DNA from 3 places in the Ihubacter massiliensis genome. Region 2 is predicted to be linked to each of the others. Evidence: predicted binding sites of a transcription regulator. Region 2 holds the regulator's gene; each other region holds the start of a gene.
What was found. The regulator LexA, encoded in region 2, represses DNA repair genes until DNA is damaged. The targets are predictions, from matches to a motif close to AGAACANNTGTTCT.
Positions count from the first base shown of each region.

Region 1: the regulator LexA is predicted to act here: its motif matches at 5,752-5,765, upstream of NIA71_RS01090 (DNA polymerase Y family protein).
Region 3: the regulator LexA is predicted to act here: its motif matches at 5,102-5,115, upstream of NIA71_RS11755 (putative DNA modification/repair radical SAM protein).

Region 1 is NZ_JAMXVH010000001.1:247,232-254,848, forward strand. Features, by position in the region: gene NIA71_RS01065 (winged helix-turn-helix transcriptional regulator) at 172-543, opposite strand; gene NIA71_RS01070 (lactate utilization protein) at 653-1,261, shown strand; gene NIA71_RS01075 (C-GCAxxG-C-C family protein) at 1,372-1,818, shown strand; gene NIA71_RS01080 (SulP family inorganic anion transporter) at 2,336-3,982, shown strand; gene NIA71_RS01085 (zinc ribbon domain-containing protein) at 4,232-5,230, shown strand; gene NIA71_RS01090 (DNA polymerase Y family protein) at 5,799-7,058, shown strand; gene NIA71_RS01095 (hypothetical protein) at 7,042-7,302, shown strand.
Region 2 is NZ_JAMXVH010000001.1:3,969,786-3,977,402, reverse strand. Features, by position in the region: gene NIA71_RS18135 (aminotransferase class III-fold pyridoxal phosphate-dependent enzyme) at 1-828, shown strand, start outside; gene NIA71_RS20120 (transposase) at 1,106-1,516, shown strand; gene NIA71_RS20115 (transposase) at 1,507-2,235, shown strand; gene lexA (transcriptional repressor LexA) at 2,972-3,628, shown strand; gene NIA71_RS18120 (AEC family transporter) at 3,808-4,659, shown strand; gene NIA71_RS18115 (CehA/McbA family metallohydrolase) at 4,732-7,617, opposite strand, start outside.
Region 3 is NZ_JAMXVH010000001.1:2,517,097-2,524,713, forward strand. Features, by position in the region: gene NIA71_RS11735 (zinc-ribbon domain-containing protein) at 1-1,104, opposite strand, end outside; gene NIA71_RS11740 (LytR/AlgR family response regulator transcription factor) at 1,247-1,957, opposite strand; gene NIA71_RS11745 (methylated-DNA--[protein]-cysteine S-methyltransferase) at 2,144-2,776, shown strand; gene NIA71_RS11750 (TIGR03915 family putative DNA repair protein) at 2,874-3,611, opposite strand; gene NIA71_RS11755 (putative DNA modification/repair radical SAM protein) at 3,604-5,052, opposite strand; gene NIA71_RS11760 (patatin-like phospholipase family protein) at 5,227-6,390, shown strand; gene NIA71_RS11765 (ECF transporter S component) at 6,515-7,078, opposite strand; gene NIA71_RS11770 (PLP-dependent aminotransferase family protein) at 7,188-7,617, shown strand, end outside.

The sequences.
Region 1 (7,617 bases), 3.7 Mb from region 2:
AGTGGGTTTGCGGGACCTCATCTGGAGGAAAGGAGCAGCTGACTGCTGCAAAGCAAATTTGTGAAGGCTCGATCATTGAAAAATGCGTAAATTCCATATATTTTTTTAGTTTTTACACAAACCCGCCCATTCCCTTCAAAACGCCCATCTTTGCCCCCGCCGGACAGGATACTATCTATCGTCAGTCAGGGACTGAACCCGTTCCATTTCAGCCTGCCCCCAATCTTTGATCACTTCCAGAGCGGGAATCAGCGCTCTGCCATGGTCGGTCAGGGCATATTCCACATGAGGCGGTATATGTTGGAGCTCTTTTCGGATCACCAGCCGGTGCTCTTCCAAGGACTGGAGGGAGCGGGTCAGCATGACATTGGTGATGCCCTCCAGCTCCCGCTTTAACTCGTTGTAACGCAGCGATTCTTTTTTTGAAAGCTTCCATATAATCGGTAGTTTCCATTTTCCGCCGATCACTTCTAAAGCATAGATAACTGAACATTTTTCGCCGGCCAGCTGGGGGATTTCTTTTCCCGAATAGGTGGTTTGCATGAAAACGCCTTTCTAAAATCTAAGGTACAAAAATGTGCGTACTTGTATATTTGTTTCTTACGATTATAATATAAGAAAACGGGAAATGCAATTTGAAAGGAGCAGCTATATGAAAATTGAAACGGTAATGGAGGCACTGATTAAGAATGGTTATTCTGTGCGTTATTTTGCTTCCGGCAAAGAAGCGGCCGATTATCTGGATGTCAGTCTGGACGGCCGAATCATTGGCTTTGGTGATTCTGCTACCATGAGCAAGATGGAGCTTTATCAAAAGCTGTCTGCTCATAATACGGTCTACGATCCCAACCAAAGCAAAGATAATGATGCATTTTTGGAAATCGCACAAAAATGTCTGACGACCGATATCTATCTGACCTCCGTCAATGCCATGTCTGAAACAGGCGAACTGGTCAATATCGACGGTACCGGCAACCGGATCGCCGGATCCTTATTCGGACATAAAAAGATTTATTTCATCATCAGCACCAATAAGATCGAGTCGACTTTGGAAAAAGCTGTGTGGCGGGCCCGTAACATCGCAGCGCCCAAGAATGCGATGCGCTATAACCTGAGAACTCCATGTGCGGTCAGAGGCGACCGTTGTTACGATTGTTCCAGCCCCGACCGAATCTGCAACGCACTGACAATTTACATGAAAAAGATGAACGACATTGAAGATGTGGAAATCGTTTTGATCGGTGAAGAACTTGGTTTCTAAAAGCCCCAATGTCCCCGGCTTTCCGGCTGCTGTAGAAAGGTTCATCTTGAAAAACCTCTTCAACCTGTGAGATAATAACAGATAATTGAAAAAACAAAGGAGGCACGGCTATGATCGAAACGAACCTGACGGAAGAAAAGGCACTGGAAAGTTACATGAACGGGATTGATTGTTCCCAAGTTGTTTTAGCAGAAACAGCTCCCCAACTGGGGTTGGATGAAACTACGGCCCTGAAAATCGCGGCAGCTTTCGGTGGCGGTATGTGGAATGGGGAGCGGTGCGGATGTGTCACGGGCGCACTGATGGCCTTGGGACTTCGATACGGGCACTGCGAGCCGGGCGATACGAAAGCGAAGAACCTGCTGTTGGAAAAAAAGAATGAGTTTGAAGCGGCTTTTAAGGAAGCCCATGGCTCTTTGCTCTGCAAGGAACTGCTAGGATATGATCTCACAGTTCCCGAGGAAAGGGATAAGGTTATGGAAGAAAACTTATTCGCAACCCTCTGTTCAAAGCTGGCCTGTACAGCGTGCGAGATACTGGAAGATATCATCGATTAGCAGCCCTGGCGTTAATTTGGAAAAGCGGAAAAGGGCTGATTGCTGGAGCAAATTGCTTTTCATGCAGCAGCCCTGTATTTCTGGAGTGCGTCCAGCAGCGTATGTTTCGTTCAAATCCTAAACGCCATAGGTTTTTCGGAAAAAACTCAAAATGGATTTAAGTTTTTACGCAATTTTCAACGATTGCGCCCTCTTAAAATCAGCCAGAAGCAGCAAAGTCTGCTTCTTTTCAATATCAGGCCCTGCAAACCCACAAGATTGCGTAAAAAATAAAATCTTTCAATAGAATTTTCCCGATTTGAGTCAATACGCCGCAGAGGTGGTTGGAGGAGAGGCAGGAGCTTCTCGGGGCGGCCGGTCCGCGCATCGAAAAAAAGCAAGATAGTAAAAAATAAGTATGGTACAATAACAAATGAGTAAAAAACAGTTTATGGCAAATATGGGCGGCTTAACCACCTGCTTATTGTGCCGTTTGTTTAATCAAGTTTGTTTTATATGGTAAAGAAGGGAAGAAGCGATGCATTTGATAAAGGATTATGTGCAGGATTTGAAAACGGAATTTACAGGGTATAACGGGAAGCGGCTGGGCCGGGATTTGATGGCCGGAATTACTGTTGCGGCCGTTGCGCTGCCCCTGGCACTGGCCTTTGGAGTCAGTTCGGGAGCAACAGCAGCAGCCGGCCTGGTGACGGCGATCATCAGCGGTGTGGCCATCAGCCTGCTTTCCGGAGCATCCTTTCAAATTTCCGGACCTACCGGAGCCATGACCGCCATATTGGTAACCCTGGCAGCCAAATACGGCATGCAGGGGATTTTGATCTCCTGTTTTTTTGCTGGAATTATCCTCATTGCTGCCGGCGTGCTCAAGCTGGGTAGAATCATCTACTATATTCCGTCCTCTGTGATTACCGGATTTACATCCGGGATTGCAATCATCATCGCATTGGGACAGCTGGACAATTTCTTCGGCGTCACATCCAAGGGGGATCTGGCGATTATGAAAGTTCTTTCTTACTTCACCTCTGGATTTTCCCCTAATTTCGCAGCTATGGGCATCGGCTTGGCGGTGATTCTGATCATGATTGTGTGGCCGGCCAAATGGAACAGCAAAGTGCCGTCCTCTTTGGCGGCTTTGATCCTGGTCTTGCTTTTCAACCATTTTGCAGGACTGAACGTGGCTGTGGTGGGAGAAATTCCAAAGACTTTGTTTTTAGATGAACGTTTGACACTGGCCGGCCTGGACTTTGCACAATTTTGGGATTTTTTTGTACCGGCTCTTTCCATCGCGGCTTTGGCAATGATCGAATCTTTGCTCTGCGGCGCTTCGGCCGGAAAGATGAAAAAGGAGACGATCAACGGCGACCGGGAGCTGGTCGCACAGGGTGTGGGAAATATTTTGATTCCGCTTTTCGGCGGAGTACCGGCGACTGCGGCCATCGCCAGGACCAGCGTAGCCATCAAAGCCGGGTGCGAAACCAGATTGACCGGTGTTTTCCATGCGGTGATCCTTCTTCTTTCCATGTTCATCCTCTCACCGGTCATGTCGGAAGTGCCGCTGTCCGCATTGGCGGGAATTTTGATCGTTACGGCATGGAGGATGAATGACTGGGAAAACATTCGTTTTATTTTCAGCCACAAATTTAAGACCGGAATGCTGAAGTTTTTCATCACAATGGCGGCTACTGTTGTGCTGGATTTAACCCAGGCGATTATCATCGGCGTAGCGTTTTCCGCCTTTATGATCGTGGTAAAGCTGACGGACATCGACATTACAATCGCGGACATAGAAAACGATCGGCTGGAGGAAATCGGCATTCACATTCCCAAAGTATCCAAGACCATCCGCATGGCCTATCTGACGGGAACGATTTTTTTCGCGGTTACGGATAAATTGAAAAAACAGCTTACGGAGCTGGGTAATACAGAAGTTCTGATTTTATCCATGCGAGGCGTTCCGGCCATTGATTTATCAGGGATACAGGCGCTGCTGGAATTGGAACAGGAGCTGGCCGAGGAAGGGGTCACCGTTATGCTGTCCAGCGCCCAGCCTAAGGTCCTGGAGGGACTGAGACGAGGCGGGCTGATCGACAGAATCGGTGCGGAGCATGTATTTGACAGTGCGGAGCATGCCATTGTCCGTGCGCAGAAGGAAGTGGAAGCATAGGTTCTCCGGGTTGCGGCAAAAGACCGGGCCTCAGGTAGAAATATGATGAAATTCGGTTTATTTGGTTATAATCGTTTCAAAGATACCGATCAAATATTTACGAAAAGACTATGGCGCGCCACGGTAAAATCCCTTAAAACTTACTGCGACGCAGCCTGGAAGTTGTGGTATAATAGTTTTCGTGGATATGTGAAAGCCATGGCAGATTGCAGACTTTCATACGAGGAGCGAGATAACCGGAGGAAATCGATGTATTGCAACCAATGCGGAAGCGAGATGAAGGAAGGGGTTAATTTTTGCAAGCGATGCGGAGCCCCTGCTGATAAGGTGGACGAGCCCGTTTCAGAGCGGAAACGCCGAATCGTTCGTTTTTTGTACACATACAGGAAGCGGATTTTGCTGTCAGTGCTGATCGGCCTCATTCTATGTGGAGCCGCTGTTTGGGCCGCTGTTTTCTTTATGGGCAGCAGCAACACCGGCGATGGAAAAGATAAACCGGCGACCGCAATAAAGTCGGCTCGTGAAGTAGACCTCAAGGATGATTATGAGATTGAAGACGGCAGATTGGTGCTGGATCCCCTGCATGCTACTTATGAAGACGGGTCTGTTCAAGAACTGACAAATTACGCCGTATATATTGATACGGCAAACTACGAGATAAAGGACGGCGCTGTCAATGCGGCGGAGCTGTACGACGGCAAGCATCTTTTCAAGCTGGAATGGACCAAAGACGGTAAAAAATATCAATATGAAAAGACGGTAGGAACGGAACATAAGAAAGATACCTGGGAAAAATACGTGGACCTGGTGGGGATGACAGGAAAAGCCATCGCGGATGCCTATGGTTCGTTGGGAACGCCTGAGTTTGGTTCTCTGGGGTCCGGAGATTGGGGTGTGGCATATGTGAATGTGGAATCGGTGTCTTTGCAGGCCGTCTTTCCGGCGGGTCTTTTGGACAGGCCGGACGACTATTCCACTTCCGATGCAGTCTGCATGGAGATGTCGGGTACGCTCAATACCCTGTTTTACAACATGGAGCCAGAAATGACCCGGGATGATCTGGCAAACACCCTTGGAATTTCGCTCACCGACAGTGAGGGCGGAGGCTGCATGGGGACTTTGGAAAACGGAAAACTCATCTATATCGGCAGCGGCCAGGTGCAGGACGGTACCTATACGCCGGATACAGCCGTCCGGGTTACCGTCAGTGAAGAAGAAAAGGGCAGCCTTTTGGAGCGGTTGTTTTAGAAGATAAAAATATGAAGGAACAAAGCAGGCTTCGCGATTCTTAAAAGAAGTAGACTTTGTTGATATGCAGGAATATTGCCGGCGATATTTCCTACGTAATAAGAAAAGAGTCTCTTATATGGTGATAAGGGGCTCTTTTGCTATTTGGGGGCAGCGGGAGAAGATGTCGGTTTGAGGGGAATAAGGTTTTTACGAAAAAGGGGAGTAAAGTGTTTTGCGAAAAAATTGAAAAAAATATACGGAATTTACGCAGTTTTCAACGATTGGGACCTCTCAAACTTGTTCGCCGGAAGGCAAGCGCCATTTTTCTCAACATGAAGCCCCGCAATCCCATAACTTTGCGTAAAAATTACGAAAACTTTTAGAAATTTTTCGGATACCAGGTCACGCAGCAGTCAGGTCCATGATCATTGGATGCCGGATGCCCAGCCCGGCAAGAGGTACTGGTGCCTGGCTCTGCACAGATGCATCGCAGGCCGAAAACTGTTTTCAAAAAATACAAATAGTTACCAGTTGAAAAAAGAACATATGTTCGGTACAATGAAGACAGATGGAGGAGGTGAAAAAAGTGGTTGTCTTTCATGTGGATGCCAACAGCGCTTATTTAAGCTGGACTGCGGCAGCGATGCTGGAACAAGGTTATAAGACGGATATTAGAACGATTCCCGCAGTAATAGCAGGTGATCCTGAAAACAGGCATGGTATCATTTTGGCAAAATCCCAGAAAGCAAAAGCCTGCGGCATACGGACCGGCGAAAGTTTGATGGAAGCAAAGGGGAAATGCCCAAATGTTTCTATCTTCCCGGCGGACTACGATCTCTATTTGTTGTGCAGCGATGCCCTGTATCGAATTCTCCGCCAGTATACGCCATTGGTGCAAAGATATAGCATCGATGAATGTTTTATGGACTGCACGGGCTCTGCGCAGGTCGTTGAAAATCCGGTAAAGTGGGCCTCTCACATAAAAGGCCGGATTGAAAAAGAATTGGGATTTACCGTAAACATCGGCATCGGACAAAACAAGCTGTGTGCGAAAATGGCCGGAGAGCTGGAAAAACCCAACAAGGTCATAACCCTATGGCCCCATGAAATCAAACAAAAGCTGTGGCCGCTGCCAGTAAGGGAGTTGTTTATGGTCGGCCGGGCTACGGAAAAAAAGCTTCACAAAATGAATATTTATACCGTTGGAGAACTGGCCAATGCAGATCGGGATCTGCTCAGAGGCGTGCTTAAAAGCCATGGCGCTTTAATTTGCGATTATGCCAATGGCATTGATTCAGAGCCGATTTTCATCAATGAAGATATTTTGCAAAAGGGAATCAGCAATAGCCTCACGCTTCCGTTTGATGCGGAAAAAAGAGAAGAGCTGCTGCAGGAATTGTTGTCTTTATGTGAAAGGGTGGGCATGCGTTTAAGACAGCTGAAAAAGCGGGCCTCACTGGTTTGCGTCACCCTAAAGAGCAGCAGCTTTTTTTCCCGCAGACATCAGGTGCAGATGCAGGGATACATCAATACAACGAGTGAAATATACAGGATCGCATCCCAACTGGTGGACGAAATTTGGACGGGAGAACCGATCCGGCAGATCGGGGTAAGGGTATCCAATTTTATAGATGAAGAGGAGGTGCAGCTGAGCTTTTTTGATCCTGTGGATCAGATGCGGCAGGAAGAGCTGGAGCAAGCAGTGGATAAAATACGCACCCGGTTTGGTACCCGAAGCATCATCAGGGGCTGCTTCGCAGGGAGTGCCATCGATCCGGTGCAAGGGGGAATCAATGATGGAAATTATTTGACGATGGGAGGTTACGGCCATGAAGATCGTTGCTAAGAAAATTCGGATGATTGCCGTATTCTGGCCGGATCAGAAGCCAATCCCTTATAAATTTAAAATGGAAGAGGACGGCGAGATGGTAACGGTCAAGGTGGATCGGATTTTGTATGCGCACAAATCGAAAATAGCGGGAATTGAAACCATTATCTATGCCTGTCAGAGTGTCATCAGAGGAAAAGAGACTCGCTATGAGTTGAAATATACAGTGACGAATTGTCAGTGGCAGTTGTATAAGATATGACGGCAAAGGCGAAAGTCAAAGCATTCGGGTCCCGGGAATAAAAATAGGATAATCTGATCTCCTTTTTAGAAAAATGAAAATATTATAGTGAGTAAGGATGGTAAGGAGAAAATAAAATTTGAAATTATAATGATTATGGCTCGTATTCTTGATATAATCAGGGAAGAGGATCCTGATTGGGAGGAGAAAGCGGCTTTTCTTTATTCTGGTGCGAAAGGTAAGCACACATAGAATCTCCGAATCTTTCGCACCAATAAAAGACTGGCTTTGGTCATAAACGTAGGACGAATTAAGAGTATGGCACAAACACTAGCA
Region 2 (7,617 bases):
GGACCTTACGCTTACAGAGCACCAAAGGCCTGCAAATTTGAAACTGAAGACGATGTAGCTGATTTCTATCTGGAACTTTTGACCAATCAGGTTAAGTATGAAGGACCGGAAAGCGTAGCTGCGATCTTCCTCGAAACCGTAGTTGGATCCAACGGAATTTTGGTTCCTCCTGCTAAATATGTAACTGGCGTTCGCGATCTTTGTACAAAATACGGCATCATGATGGTCTGCGACGAAGTTATGGCAGGCTGGTACAGAACCGGCACCTGCTTCGCATTCCAGAACTTTGGAATCAAGCCTGACCTGGTAACCTTCGCAAAAGGCGCAACCTGCGGCTATGTTCCTCTGGGCGGCGTAATCGTATCCGAGCCGATCGCTAAATACTTTGACGATCACAAGATGATGTGCGGACTGACTTACAGCGCTCATCCGATGGGCTGTGCTGCTGCTGTAGCTACCATCAACGAATACAAAAACCTAAACATTGCTGAAAATGTAAAAAAACAGGGCAAAGTTTTAGGCGAACTGCTGGAAGATCTGAACAAGAAACACGCTTGCGTGGGCGAAGTTCGTTACATCGGCCTCTTCTCAGCATTTGAGCTGGTAAAAGACAAGGCTACAAAAGAACCGATCGTCGGCTTCAACGATGATCCGGACGGCCTGATGGCAAAAATCGTCGGCATGCTGGTTAAAGAAGGATTCTGGACTTACTCACACGAAAACATGATTATCGTTGCACCTCCGCTCATCATCACTGAAGAAGAGCTGAGAGAAGCAATGGCAATTTTGGATAAGGTATTAGATTCTGTTGACAACATGATTAAATAAGCCTGTTTGATCATGTAAAAGTACTCCTTGAGGGGCTGTCGCATTAAGCGATAGCCCCTTCTAGTATGCAAAAAATAAACAAAAAACAATATTAAAAGCCCGAGAACCATCAGATTCACGGACTTTGTGGTAAAATATTAGTATGCTAAAATCAAATACTCTACAGAAAGATTATACACAATCCGAAACATGTTTTCAATGCAAGATGCCATTTGATATTGGATATATCATTCCTAATAATGATTGCGTGAGACTGCTAAGTCAGTTTGTGGAGGAAATGGATCTGACGAATCTTTATGAGACATATTCGCGTCTCAAAGAAAATCAAGCGTCTCCACGCACCATGTTGAAACTTGTCCTTTATGCTTATCTTGACGGTAAATATTCATCCAGAGAGATGGAACAAGCCTGTCACCGAGACATAAATTACATATATCTGCTGGATGGAAAACCTGTTCCTGACCATGCTACATTTGCACGCTTTCGCAGTATTCATTTTGCAGCATGTGCAGAAGGAATCCTTTCAGAAACAACACAACGGCTGTATCGTTTAGGAGAATTATCCGGGAAAGATATCTTTATTGATGGTACGAAAATTAAAGCCCGTGCAAACAAATATACTTTTGTCTGGAAAAAGGCGGTTACAATCTACAGCACGGCATCGATTCAGAATACATTGTGTGGTTGACTGTAGGTCCTACGCCAAATGACCAGCCAGCCTTAAAACCATTCCTGAAAAGTATGGAAGAGAATCTAAGTTTCACCTACAAAAACATTGTTGCAGATGCAGGATATGAAAGTGAAGAAAACTACAGTTGGATTGAGGAAAACGGCCAGATTGCCTTTATCAAACCTGCCAATTATGAACGGTCCAAAACGAGAGAATATCAGAAGGATATCAGCAGGAAAGAACACATGGATTACTATCCTGCTGAAGACTATTATCTTTGTAAAAACAGGAAAAAGCTTATCGCGGTTGAGATGAAAAACAGAAAAAGCAAAGCCGGATACCTTACTCAAACGACAATCTATCGATGCGAAGATTGCACAGATTGTCCTTACAAGTCAAGTTGTACGAAGGCAAATCATTGGAAACTGCCATTGGAGGAACGAACAAAACAGCTGGAAGTCTCCAGAAATTTTGAACGCCAAAGAAGTGAGTATTTGGAAAGAATCGTAAGTGATGAAGGTATTCTTCTGCGAATCAATCGCAGCATTCAAGCGGAAGGCTCCTTTGCAGATATGAAGCAGGATCGTAATTTTAGACGATATTTATGTCGCGGACAAAAGAATGTATATGCAGAAAGTGTGCTTATGGCAATTTCACATAACATAGAAAAACTGCATAATCGAATCCAGAAAGAACGAACTGGATTACACCTGTTCTGTACGGAAAAAGCAGCATAAATTTAAAGGTTGAAAATACCTTTTGTCAGTGTTGCTGTCAGAGCTTTATTTTTGTTGTCTTTTTGAGGCGAAATACGCTAAAGACGAAACAATTTAAGTAGAGATTACGATAATGGAGCTTCGCTCCGGCGGATTTTCATCCGCCTAGTGCGACAGCCCCTTTTTAATTGGCGGGGATTCTGCGCTGGCTCGGCATCATGCTCCCAGTAGGCAAAACACCCTGCACCGTCTCTTTTTTTACATCACATAAGCAAATCAAGAACATCTGTTTACATTTTGTTCTTTTTATGGTATTCTAAGGTTGATGTTATAGACGGGTTTCTCCTTTGACTGACGATTACAATTGGTACGCCGCGGACTGTATCAGAAAACGGTATTTTTTAGTGAATTACGACATTCTGACGGCACGTTGCACCAATGGACGGGCTTCCTTCATGCAAAATTGTCAGTATCTAAAAAGGATAGTTCTTTTATTGATACTCTTTGGGGAAACGCTCATAGAGAAGGACGGATTAATATCAAAATCCAAGGTTTTTGCAAGGAATTTTGATACTGAGGCCCCTCACCTGGCTTTTATCCAATCGCTCCGGGACTACAAAGTATCAAAATTGACATTTTTTTGATACCAGCAGCGATACTCGAATGGTTTGGATGCATAAGGCTTGATGTTGGCGGTGATGGCCGTCCTACTGCAAAACAGAATACTTTATACAGGATAAAAACAAATCCGGGAGGAATGGATGATATGTTAAAAGAACGGGAACAGAAAATCTTAGATTACATGAAGCAGGAAATCCGGCAGAAAGGATATCCCCCTACTGTGCGGGAAATCTGCAATGCGCTCAATATTAAATCCACTTCAACTGCTCATAAGGATATCGACAATCTTGTAAAAAAAGGCTATATTATCAAGGATCCATCCAAGCCGCGCGCTTTGATGGTAGTCGATCAGGAATTGGAGTCAGTACCGGCAGAACCGATGCCGCCTATTGATAATGCCCAGCGGACCGACGTTACCGACATACCGGTTATCGGACGCATTGCCGCCGGCACGCCCATCCTGGCTGAGCAAAACGTGGAAGAGACCTTTCCCGTTCCATCGCGCTTCCTTGGAAACGGTACCAATTTTATGCTGACGGTTAAGGGAGAAAGCATGATTGAAGCCGGAATTATGGACGGTGACTACATATTGGTTCAGCAGCAGCAAACCGCCAACAACGGCGATATCATCGTCGCTATGGTAGACGGCTTTGAAAGCGAAGCTACGGTAAAGACTTTCTATAAAGAGCAGGATCATATTCGGCTTCAGCCGGAGAACTCATCCATGAGCCCTATCATCGTACAGGATGTGAAAATTTTAGGCAAGGTCAAAGGCGTCTTTCGATATTTTTAAACCAACGCGGGTATTGTACCCGCGTTTTTTTCTGTATAAAAGTGATGGTAATCCCAGCATGGGACAATTCGGCTAATACATCAATTATTCTTTTTACAGGAATCATTGTTCTGCATTTGACAACTGGCCGACCGCCGTATTATGATAGATCCAGTATATAACTGGAAGGGGTAAGATTCATGTTTGTAATACTAAGTAAAATCGCAATTATTTTCGCTATGGTAGGAGTCGGTTTCATTGCCAATAAAGCCAGAGCCCTGCCGGATGAATCCAACGGTTATCTGATCTCGCTGCTCATGAATATTACGGCGCCCTGCATGCTCCTCACCTCCATTACCGGCAAGCAATTGACGCCGGATACCCTCAGTTCTACCCTGGAGGTACTGGCTGGCACCATCATCTTCTTCCTTGTGGGGATGGCCGTTTCTTACGGGATCGTCAAGGTGCTGCGCATCTCTTCTGCGGACCAGGGCGTTTATATGAGCATCCTCACCACCGTAAACACTGGCTTCATGGGTTTTCCCATCACAAAAGCGGCGTTCGGCAATGAAGCGCTGTATTTCATGGTGGTCAGCAACATCGTCCTCAACATCTACCTCTATTCGCTGGGGATTTTACAGATCAATATGGGCGAAAAACGTCAGTTCAAAGGGCTGAAAAAGGCCCTCAAACCAATGCTTAACATGTGCTCGCTGGCAGCGGTTTTAGGAATCATTATGCTCTTTTCCGGATTCAAAATCCCTTCTTTTTTCAACGAACTCCTTACGGGCATCGTCATATCCCTCATCAACCTGATCTTATGGCCCGCTCTGACTTTTCTGGCGGTCAACTGGCTGCCCATCCATGAGATGACCAAGCTGATACTGGTCTACGGCGCCGCTTTTCCTACAGCAGTCATTGTAGTGGCCCTGGCGGCCAAAGAGCGGAAGAATTCCCAGCTGGCGGCAGAGGGCGTGGCCATGACCACTCTTTTTTCCATGGCCACATTGCCGTTCATCACCATGCTGCTGAGCACCTATTACGGAATATAAAACAGGTGCTGCCGCACGAAGCTAATTTCTTCATGTAGACAGCACCTATCTATAATCTAAAGGTTTACATTTTTATTTTCCATCGATCCAGAAAGGATTGGTAACCGCATAATTGCCGTTCACATCCATAACCAGTATGGATACCCATGTTTTCTTGCCGGAATCCACAGCAAGCGACAAGTCAACAGCTGCCGTCTTTTTATCACCTGCGATTGTTGCAGCCTGATCGGTCAGTGCTTTATCATACTTAATATGTGTTCCATATGAATCTTTCTGATAGGCTCCGATCAAGGTCTCACTTTCATAATTGTCTTTGCTGTCTCCGGTCATAACGATCACTTCTTTGATGTCTGTCAGCGATTTTGCATCCAGCTTGAGATTAAACTTTTGATCGCTGTTCACCTGATAAATCTCTCCCGGTTTTTGATCCATTTCCAGAATCGGTCCGAAGGAAACATAGGAATGTCCTTCAGCGACAGCCTTTGTAAAGGTCAGTCCTGTATCCACCACGTTCTTGCCTTCCGTGCTTCCAACATCGGCTATGGTCCTGACCTTGCCCGAATTGTAATGCTCCGATTCGCCTCTTGCAAATTCGCCTTGGTTGGTAACGCCTGGAATCAGTACATCGTGGGTATCCGAGCCGCCCAGCAGATAATGCGGTTTTTCAACCGTATCCCCCATATATTTTCCGCCGTCCAGATATGCGTTCCACAGAGCCTGGGCAGAAATCAGCACATCCGCATTTTCCTGATCGCTTGAGCAGGCATTGATTTCGATGTTATCGTAATCGTCCTGATAGCCGCCCGGAACGCCGCCGTCCTTACGGGCCGAATAATAGAGGCCGTAAGAATACCACGGATGGTTGGCTGTAATGGTCGCTCCTTTGTCATGGGTCTGCTTTACAAATTCGGGGAACTTGGAGAACTGATCCATAACATGGTTTTCCCGGTTTTCATCGAGGAAGAAGTTATAGGAGCTATGATCCTGGGGAAGGACATTGAAGTGGGCCCATGAGCAGGAAATCTCTTCCGATGGAACAAAGCCTTTCATTTGGTTTTTATAAGTCTGTGTCACCAGATCATACCCTTTTTTATTGTTTACCGTAAAGTCGTGATCGGTGATAAAGGCAACGTCAAGGCCGGATGCCAGGAAGGATGGTATTGCATCTTCCGGATCGGCGAAACCGTCGTTCTTGTTGGCATGATGGTGCAGATCGGCGCTGAGCCATCCATCCTGCAGAGAATATTTTTTATCCGCCGTCACGGTCGCCTTGGCATTTCCGTCACCTTGCAGAGATACTGTATCCGTGTAAAAATAGTATCCCTGTGGGTAAACCGTCGCTTTGTAGCTGTTTAGATCAGAGACTTCTGCCACGATCTTGCCTTTTTCTTTAGCCTGATATACGGAGTTGCCTGTATATCGAACTTCCGGATACTCATTGAGAATCTCTGCTTTTCCCCAAAGCGGATTGTCATTCTGATCCTTCAATTGAATTTCCAGTTTCTGTTTTTGAGGGCCAGTCTTCAGATCGACCGATCCTGCTGCTTGTACATCGACGAGTTCTCCTTTGCCGTAGCCCTTGCATTCGGCGTAAAGCTGATAACTTCCCTTTGGCAGATCGATCGAGTAATTGCCGTTATTGTCCCCGCGGTAGAAGCCATAGACTTTCTTATCTTTATCTTTTACAATCACGACCGCATCGGATACAGCACCGGATCCGCCATTATCTTTTATTTGACCGGCAACGGTCATTGTCTCTTCCGCATTTGCTTTGTTGAGGAAATTGGTCAGCGTCTTGGTATCCGCCTTCTGTGAGGCCATAAAGTATTCCTGATAAACGGTGGTTTCTCCAGGGGCGTAAGCAGCGCTTGCCCGCAGCTCTTTGTATCCCAGTGAACCTCCGAATTTATCGATCTTCACTTTTTGATCTGCTTGTACTTTCGGTACCGTATGGCAGGTGGCGTATTCTTGACCGTCTTTGTTGCCGTAGCTCATGATCGTATTCACCGGCTGAAGGGTTTTCATGGCTCCGCCGTCATCGCCCTTATTGGTCATGGCAAAACGGGTCCTGTTGCTCTTCGCCGTATCGACCGCCGCCGCTCCGTTATTGGTCACCGTATCAAACATATATGCGTGATCGGCTCCCGGGGCCAAGCTATAGTAGGTTACGACGTCCAAGCTGCACATCTTGCCGCTTTCATCCGCCAGCTGATTATAGATACGGGATACCTTTACTGCTGGAAGGCCGTCCTTGCTTTCTTTGCAGGCCGTAAAGTCGTAATTAGCCAGATCAAAGGTTACAGTACCGCAGTTTTCCGGCGCCCAGGAGTCCCAGCCGTTCATGAGGAATTCCAGCGACCATATGGTATCTCTGGCCGGCGTTCCATTTTTCATGTAGCCTGCATCCAGTACCGATCCTGCCGGATATCCCCATGGATTTCGCGTTCCTACTGCCAGTACAAATCCCATTTTACCGTTGCTGACGATAATATCATGGTCGCTCAGAGCTTCGCCGTTCTGGAAGTAGGTCTTGGATTTGTCGCTGACCTTGTTTACCTTTCTCCAGTCGCCTACGGTTGCGATGTACAAATCATCCGTCTGCTTATAGTTCAAAAGATCGGCTGTGATTTTATATTGATTAGCGCTGCCAGGATCGGATGTAATCGTCTGGACTTTATCTTCGCCCGGCACTGGTGCTGGCTGCTGTTCTTTTTTGGGGACCGTCACCTTACAGGTTGCTTTATATTTGCTGCTTTCTTTTGAGTAAACCGTTATCGTAGCGGTTCCTGGGTTAACAGCGGTCACAACGCCCTTTGAGGAAACTTTGGCAACTCCCTTATTGCTGGATTTCCATTTTACACCCTTATTATAGACGCCTTCCGGCCCGACTTTCACTTTTAAAGTCTTCGTTTTACCGGAATCTAAAGTTAAGGTCTTCTGGGAAATAGTCAGCTTGGG
Region 3 (7,617 bases), 1.5 Mb from region 2:
GGCCCCGGTCAATTCCCGAATAGTTCCCTTGCCTTTAAACAGCTTACCCGCGCCGAACAAAAGTCCAATCCACAGCGCATCCAAAACAACGCTAAGAAGGAACGCCTTGGCGCCAAATCCAAAGGGGTCTCCCTGGATCAGCCAGGAGCCGAAAACGCCCAGCGATGCAGACAGCTTGCCCATAAAGACTGCCGACAGAACGGCTACTATCACATCTTTGATTAAAAGGAACACAATCCCCGGCAAAAATCCATTTTCCGAGGCAGCTTTTTCAATGGCAGCGGCAGGACGTACAAAGAATCCCTTCGCCAGTTCTATCAGCAGTCCCTGATCCGGCCTTCTCTTATGTAATTCCACCGGCGCAACTTCTCCTGTGGGTGTTCCGCAAATATCGCAAAAAGCTGCGCCCTTGGGCAGTCTTTTGCCGCAGGCCATACAAAACAGCGGCCTGTCCCCTTCCTCGTCTTCAGGAGGCAGGTTGCTTGCCTCTGGTTCATCTCCTGCAAGTTCTTCCGGCTGCGAATCGCCTTCTGGAGCTTCCGCCTCGATCGGCACTGCTTCCGGATCCTCCTCTTTTTTCCAGATAAAGCGTTCTTGCTGGCTTTCTTCAGGCTCCTCAATCGGCAGCGTTTCTTCTGGTTCCGAAGCTTTCGGTTCAGTAGGAGTAAGTTCGAGCTCTTGCTCCTCCTCAGGCTCGGCGCTTGCTCGTATCGCATCTTCCTTTTCTGGCTCCGCTTTCTGTGTTTGGATTGGGGCAGAAAAGAAGGGTTGAGTTCCGGTTTCCTCCGCTGTCTCTTCCATTTCTTCCACAGTTTCCTCCTGGATCTCCTGGGCCGCTTTTTCCTGCTCCATTTCACTGAAAAAGCTTTCCTTTGTAAAGATCTGTGTCGTCTCCATTTCCTCTTTCAGCGGCAATCCCATATCCACCTCCATCAGCTGGTCCAAATCTGTGATTCCCTTTTCTTCCTGCTCGACCGGATCTGTTTCCGGCTCAGAAGCTTTGGGCTCTATAGACGGCTCTGCCTCCGATTTCACCAGCACACCGCAATTCTCACAGAATTTTGAGTCATCATCGATTCTCGCACCACAATTTTCACAATACATAAATCCCCCTCCTTACAAAAAAGGCCGGGAAGATATTTCCCCCCAGCCCTGCATAACTTTCACACCTCTGTCCGCACCTGGAACAGTTCTTGCGATTACATTATCAGTTTTATCCGCCGTTGTCAAGGCTTTGGCCGCATGGTCAAAAATTCCGCTCCAAGTAATCGAGAAAGATATCCCGAACATCCGAGTAATAGCTTTTACTGATTGGAGCCACCTTTTCAGTGTCAAAGTAGAATTTTCGATTTCCCATTTTCTTTACCTTGCTGATATTGACGATATAACTGTTATGACACCGGATAAATCGATCATCCAGCTGCGGTTCTATATCGTCAAATTTTCCGTAAAACGTAATTACGTCCTTTGTTGTATGAACATGGATTTTACGCTTCTCTTTTTCAAAGAATAGAATTTCATTGAAGCTGAGCTTTTGAGCGCCTTTTTTATTGACTACAACAAATCCATCCCCTTTTACGCCTTCCAGCTTGTCCGCAGCCCGCTTCAGCGCCTTGCGCAGCTGTTCGGCTTCCAAAGGCTTCTTCAAAAAGAAAATATGATCCACTTCATATACATCCAAGTAATATTTATCATGTGCAGAGACAAAAATAATCTGCGAGTTAGGCTGAATGTTCAAAATCCGTTTAGCGCTGTCTACTCCATTGTTCTCCCCCAGCTCCACATCAAGAAATACGATATACGCCTCGTTAGGGTGCTCGGCAGCATAGAATTCAATCTGTTCCTTTTCAACAAACGTCCTGATTTCCCTTATCCGATCCCCTGCGGCTTTTATGACGCTCTTTTTGAGTAATTCCAGAAAGACAGCGTCGTCATCACAAATCAGTATTTTCCACATAGTGTCTTCCTCATTTTATAAAATTCCACATACAGTCACATTTGCGTCTTTCCTGTATATTATTTTATCATTTTTTTAGCCTGGTTGTCCATCATGTAATAATCGGAACACAAAACGTACAATTCAGGTCATCAACAAACGGTCGGGCTTTCTATTCTGACGGGTAAAGAAAGCAGGGTGCGAAGTGTGAGTGTCAAAAATGAATCCGGCCTTTTCGTTCTAAATATACTTGCAGTTCTGATTGTACAAGGTATCTTGCAAGCTGCCGCCTGGCAGGGTAAAATAAATGAAAAAGATTCTGCATCTCAGATCGCTGAGAAGGCAGGGAGAAAGGAACCGATTATGAAGCATATCACACTCTACGATTCTCCAGTAGGCATCCTCCGCATTGTCACCGAGGACAGCGCGCTAACCGACCTAGCTTTGGATTGTGACGAACCGCCGGTAACCGGAGAATATTCTAGGGAAGAAACACCGCTTACACGCAGGGTCAGAAGTCAGTTGGACGAATACTTTTCCGGCCAGAGGACGGACTTCGATCTACCCTTGAAGCCCAATGGTACAGAATTTCAAAAAAAAGACTGGGCCGCTTTGCAGGAAATCCCCTATGGCCAGACCCGTACATACAAGGACATCGCTGAAGCCATCGGATGCCCCAAGGGGTTTCGGGCAGTGGGACTTGCCAACAACCGCAATCCGATCATGATTATTATTCCCTGCCATCGAGTCATCGGATCTGATGGCAGCCTGACCGGTTATGCGGGAGGTACTCACATCAAAAAATATCTGCTGGAACTGGAAGGTGTAAAAGTGGACTAGCCTAGTGCAATTGATCATCTGTCAAGTGATTTGGCGTATTTATTCAAACACTAAACGGACAATATACTAGACCACAGGCAAAGGGCCGGACGATGTACTAAAGCTGGAATTCGGTCAAATGTTTCCAATATCGCACCGGCATGAGATTTTTCTGGCAGCGGGGGTTAATCCTTTCCCGGATCGCCATATTCTCAAAATAGGATTTCCAAAGGCGCCGGTATTCTTTCTCCTCTTCCGACAGGGGAGAAAGCTCGTCTTTGGTAAAGCGGCTGATATACCAGCTTCCCTGATAAGCAATCAGGGCTTTGCTCCGTTTCACATCATGGATAATGAAGGGTTCATTTTTGAAGCGGTCGCAGAAATGGTCCGCCAAAAACTCGATCAGATCATGGTCCGGTTCAATGGGGCTGTACAAGACCTTGTTTCCCAGCTCGGAAAAACGAATCAGTCCCTTCAGTCGGTGCACCTCGCCGTTGACCTTCCGTTCCGCCTGCTGGACTTCATAGACGATGGGATCGCCGTGGAGCATGCTGACGCAGGAACCTTTGACAAAGCCCAGCCGCACATAGTTGAGAATTTTCGTCTCCTTGTTTGCCACGCTGGACATGAACACCTTATAGACCCGCTTCAAATCCTCAGAGGAAATCTTTTTTTCAATGGCTTCATAAACGGTAATCGTCTTCTCCTCCTCTGTTTCCACCTCCTGGTATCCGCCAAGCATTGTGGACTGGTATTCTTCTTTTCGGAAGATACCGCTGGCCTTTTCCGTATAATAATGATGATAAATACAAGTCAGAAGTCCCTCAAAGGTTCCGTCGTACAGATAATCAACCATGGATCAACACCGTTCCTCTCTGATCCCCTTGTGTCAGCAAGGATTGAGAATTGTCGCCAAACATTGACATTTGAACCCCATCGTTTATTTGCAATATTTGATTTTTTATGACATGGGGCATAAAAGTTTTCTCACCGTAATATTTCCCCGAACAGGTCAAAAAATGTTTTGCCCGCTTTAAGACAACGCCTATTTTTTTCAGATCATCGTACTTCACAGCAGAAATTCTTCGCTGGCGGAGAATTCTCTGAGCCGATTGCACCCCCACCCCCGGTATGCGTAGCAGTAAATCCATGGGAGCCTTATTAATTTCCACCGGAAATTGATCCAGATGGCGGAGCGCCCAGGTAACTTTCGGGTCCAGGTCAGGATCCAAATTGGGGTGTTCGTCATCGAGAAGCTCACCGGCGCTGTATCCATAGAACCGCAGCAGCCAGTCCGCTTGATACAGCCGATGTTCCCTCCCCAGAGGCGGAGCCGTCAGCACGTCAGGCAGAATAGGAGAAGGAACAGCCGGAATGTAGGCGCTGTAATATACCCGCTTCATCTTAAAGGTATGATAGAGATTCTCGGTGGTAGTCAGGATTTGTTTATCGGTTTCCTGACCTGCTCCGATAATCATTTGCGTGGTTTGTCCGGCGGGAGCAAAGACCTCCTTTTTTCTTCCTAATCGAGCCGGCAGCACCGCCGCCGCGGCCAGAATATTTTGATCTTGCTGGTTCTGGTTTTCCCGGATCTGCTGCGGATCGAGGGAGAGGCTGCTCTGGCCGGGGCTCAAATAGTTTAAATGTGAATTCAGTTCCTGCCCTTTGAACATGGTGCCCGGTCCTTTAAGCGCCTTTCTCTCAATAAGCGTATTAGTTATCTGTCGCATGGGGCTAAAAATTTGTTTTGGTTTTTTTTGAGGAGCAAACAGTTCCAGACTCTTGCTCGTAGGCATCTCAATGTTGACGCTGAGCCGGTCGGCCTCCAGGCCAATGGCATGAATCAGTTCTTGAGATACGCCGGGGATAATCTTGGCATGGATATAGCCGGCAAATCCGAATTCTCTACGTAAGAGCCGCAGGCATTGCAAAATTCTCTCTGCTGTATAGTCCGGGCAGCGCTCCACTGCAGAACTGAGGAAGAGGCCTTCGATATAATTTCGTCGATAGAATTCAATGGTCAGCCGCGCCAGTTCCTCCGGTTCGAAGGAAGCTCTTCCAGTATCGGCGCTGCGGCGGTTGACGCAGTATTCGCAATCGTAAACGCATTTATTGGTAAACAAAACCTTTAACAATGAAATGCATCTGCCGTCCGCTGACCAAGAGTGGCAAATCCCTTCCGCAGCTCCGCTGCCAATCGTTCCGTTGTTCTTGCGGCCCACGCCGCTGCTGGAACAGGACACGTCATACTTGGCGCTGTCCGCCAGTATTTTCAATTTATCAAACATCAGATCCATAACTGCTTCTCCCTTCCTTTTGAACTTGTGTTCTTATTTTACCATATCGCAAACATATGTTCAACTCCTATATCATTATGCTCTTACCTATTTATTCCTTGTATTTTTTTTGCTTCATTGCTAATATTCTATTAAGGACTATTTTTAGGGGATGTTCATTCAGAAAGGGATTTTATGGAAAAAAATGCTTTGGTACTCAGCGGCGGCGGCTCCCGCGGCGGCTACGAAATTGGTGTATGGCAGGCGCTTCGTGAGCTCGGCGTGCCCATCCACATTGTTACGGGGACATCGGTCGGTGCACTGAACGGTGCTATGGTTGCTCAGGATGACTTTGAACTGGCGGTGAATCTTTGGAAGGAGCTGGAGACTCACATGGTCTTTGACCTGGAAAGCGACGGCGGCAAGGAGACTGGCCGATTTGATTTTGAGATTGCCGGTATGACGGCCGGTGAAGCAATCGCCTACGCCAAGGAAATCATTACGAAGGGAGGCGCGGGTACATCTGGTCTGGAAAAGATTGTTGAAAAGTATGTAAGCGAGGAAACCATTCGCCGTTCACAAATAAAGCTGGGCGTTGTGACCGTAGAATTCCCCTCACTCAAGCCTCATTATCTGTTTGCTGAAGACATTCCGCAGGGAAAACTGCAGGACTATATTTTGGCCAGCGCATCTTGCTTTCCGGCAGTGCAGGCCAGAGAAATCGACGGCGTCCGCTATATCGACGGAGGCTATGTGGATGTAATGCCAGTAGAGTTGGCGCTGAAGAAGGGGGCGGACAATATCATCGCTGTTTATTTAGAAGCGGCGGGTTTTGTCCGCCGAGATACCGTTGAACTGGCCGAGGAAACCGCATCAAAGCTGGTGATGATCAAAAGCCACTGGGATTTGGGAAACTTCCTCATCTTCAATACCGATAATGCCCGGCGCATCATTCGCCTGGGTTATCTGGATACCATGAAAGCCTTTGGTGTCTTTGAAGGAAAAAAGTTTACGTTTTCTAAAGGTGAATTAACACCTCACCAACGGTCGGGCGCTGAGGCAGCGGCAAAAATTCTCAAGCTGGATCCCACGCTTATTTACAAAAAAACACAGCTCCACAGCCATATGCTGCAGGCTCTTTCTCAGGCTCCCAAACCGGATATTCGGGATATCCGATCACCGGAGGATGCCCGACGCAAGCTGAGTGAAGTGACGCTCATGCTGTATATCGCCGAGCGTTTGGCGGAAAAAGGTGCAAGCAGCTTCTTTGCCAGCCGCGGCGCGTTTAAGCTGTTTAAGGAAGAAATCATGGCCGCTGACTATCTGCTGGTCAATGAACTGCTTCCTTTAAAGAGCTGATCTTTTTGGGGAATGACGCAATACGGTCATAGGTGACAACGTTGCAGCAACGTTAAATGACACGGGGCGCCCGCATGAAAGAATGCACTTTTCATGCGGACGCCCCATTTTTTATTGAGCAGGCTTACGAAAGCTGCTTATTATCCAAGACATAGGCAAAGTACTTCCGTGCCGGCGTCTTATACAGGGCTGCCGCCAGAACACCTGCAATGACCATACCGACTATGAACTGTCCGATGTTCCAAGGTACGCCCAGAACCGGTGTCACCCAGTTTCCAATGATCACCCCTTCGGCCACGTAGTACCCGATCACCATAAAAATACCCGCCAGAATCATGCCGATCAGTTCCATGACCGGTACCCCTGCAATGGCCAGCGGCTTTTTCTTCAATGTGGCCGCGATGAACAATCCCATGATGATAGCCATAATTCCCTTGATAGCAAATGTCCATGGCGCCCAGACAGCAGCGCCGCCCATAATATCGCCCAGGGCACCGCCAATGGCCGCAGCCGCAGCGCCGTATTTCCAGCCCAATACCAATACGGCAAGGAAAATCATAGCGTCTCCTAGATGGACATAGCCCTGCGTTCCTGGAATCGGGAACTTAATAAACATGATAGAAACAATTATAATACCGATCATCAGCGCAGTCATAACGAGTTTCGTTGTCTGTCCTGCATTTTTCATTTGTACTTCCTCTCTTTACTAATTTTTCGCTATACACTATAATACAGGGTAAGTGTATATAAAGGAATATACAAAAATAAATATTTTTATAGGTACAGAAAGGAACGTTATGAAAGCTATCATTCCCAACATTGACGAACATTCCAAAAGAGCCTATTACCTCCAGCTCTATGATTACATAAAAGAAGCAATCCTCTCAGGCGAAATTCACAGCAGTGAAAAGCTGCCTTCTTTGCGTAGTCTGTCAAAAACCCTGGGACTGAGCATGACCACAGTGGAATTGGCCTACAGTCAACTGATGGTGGAAGGCTACATATACAGCAAACCCCAATCGGGATATTATGCGGGCAACGTGCTGCCCACGGAAGCTGTATCCGTCTTCAAGAAGCGGAGCATCTCACCTCTGGATCGGACCATGGAAACTCAGGAACCGGAGTTCTATTATGACTTGGAATGCTTTGACTTCAATAAATGGAAAAAATGCGCCAATAAAGTCATTACCGAATATTCCCCGCTTCTATTTTTTGAAAGCGATCCTC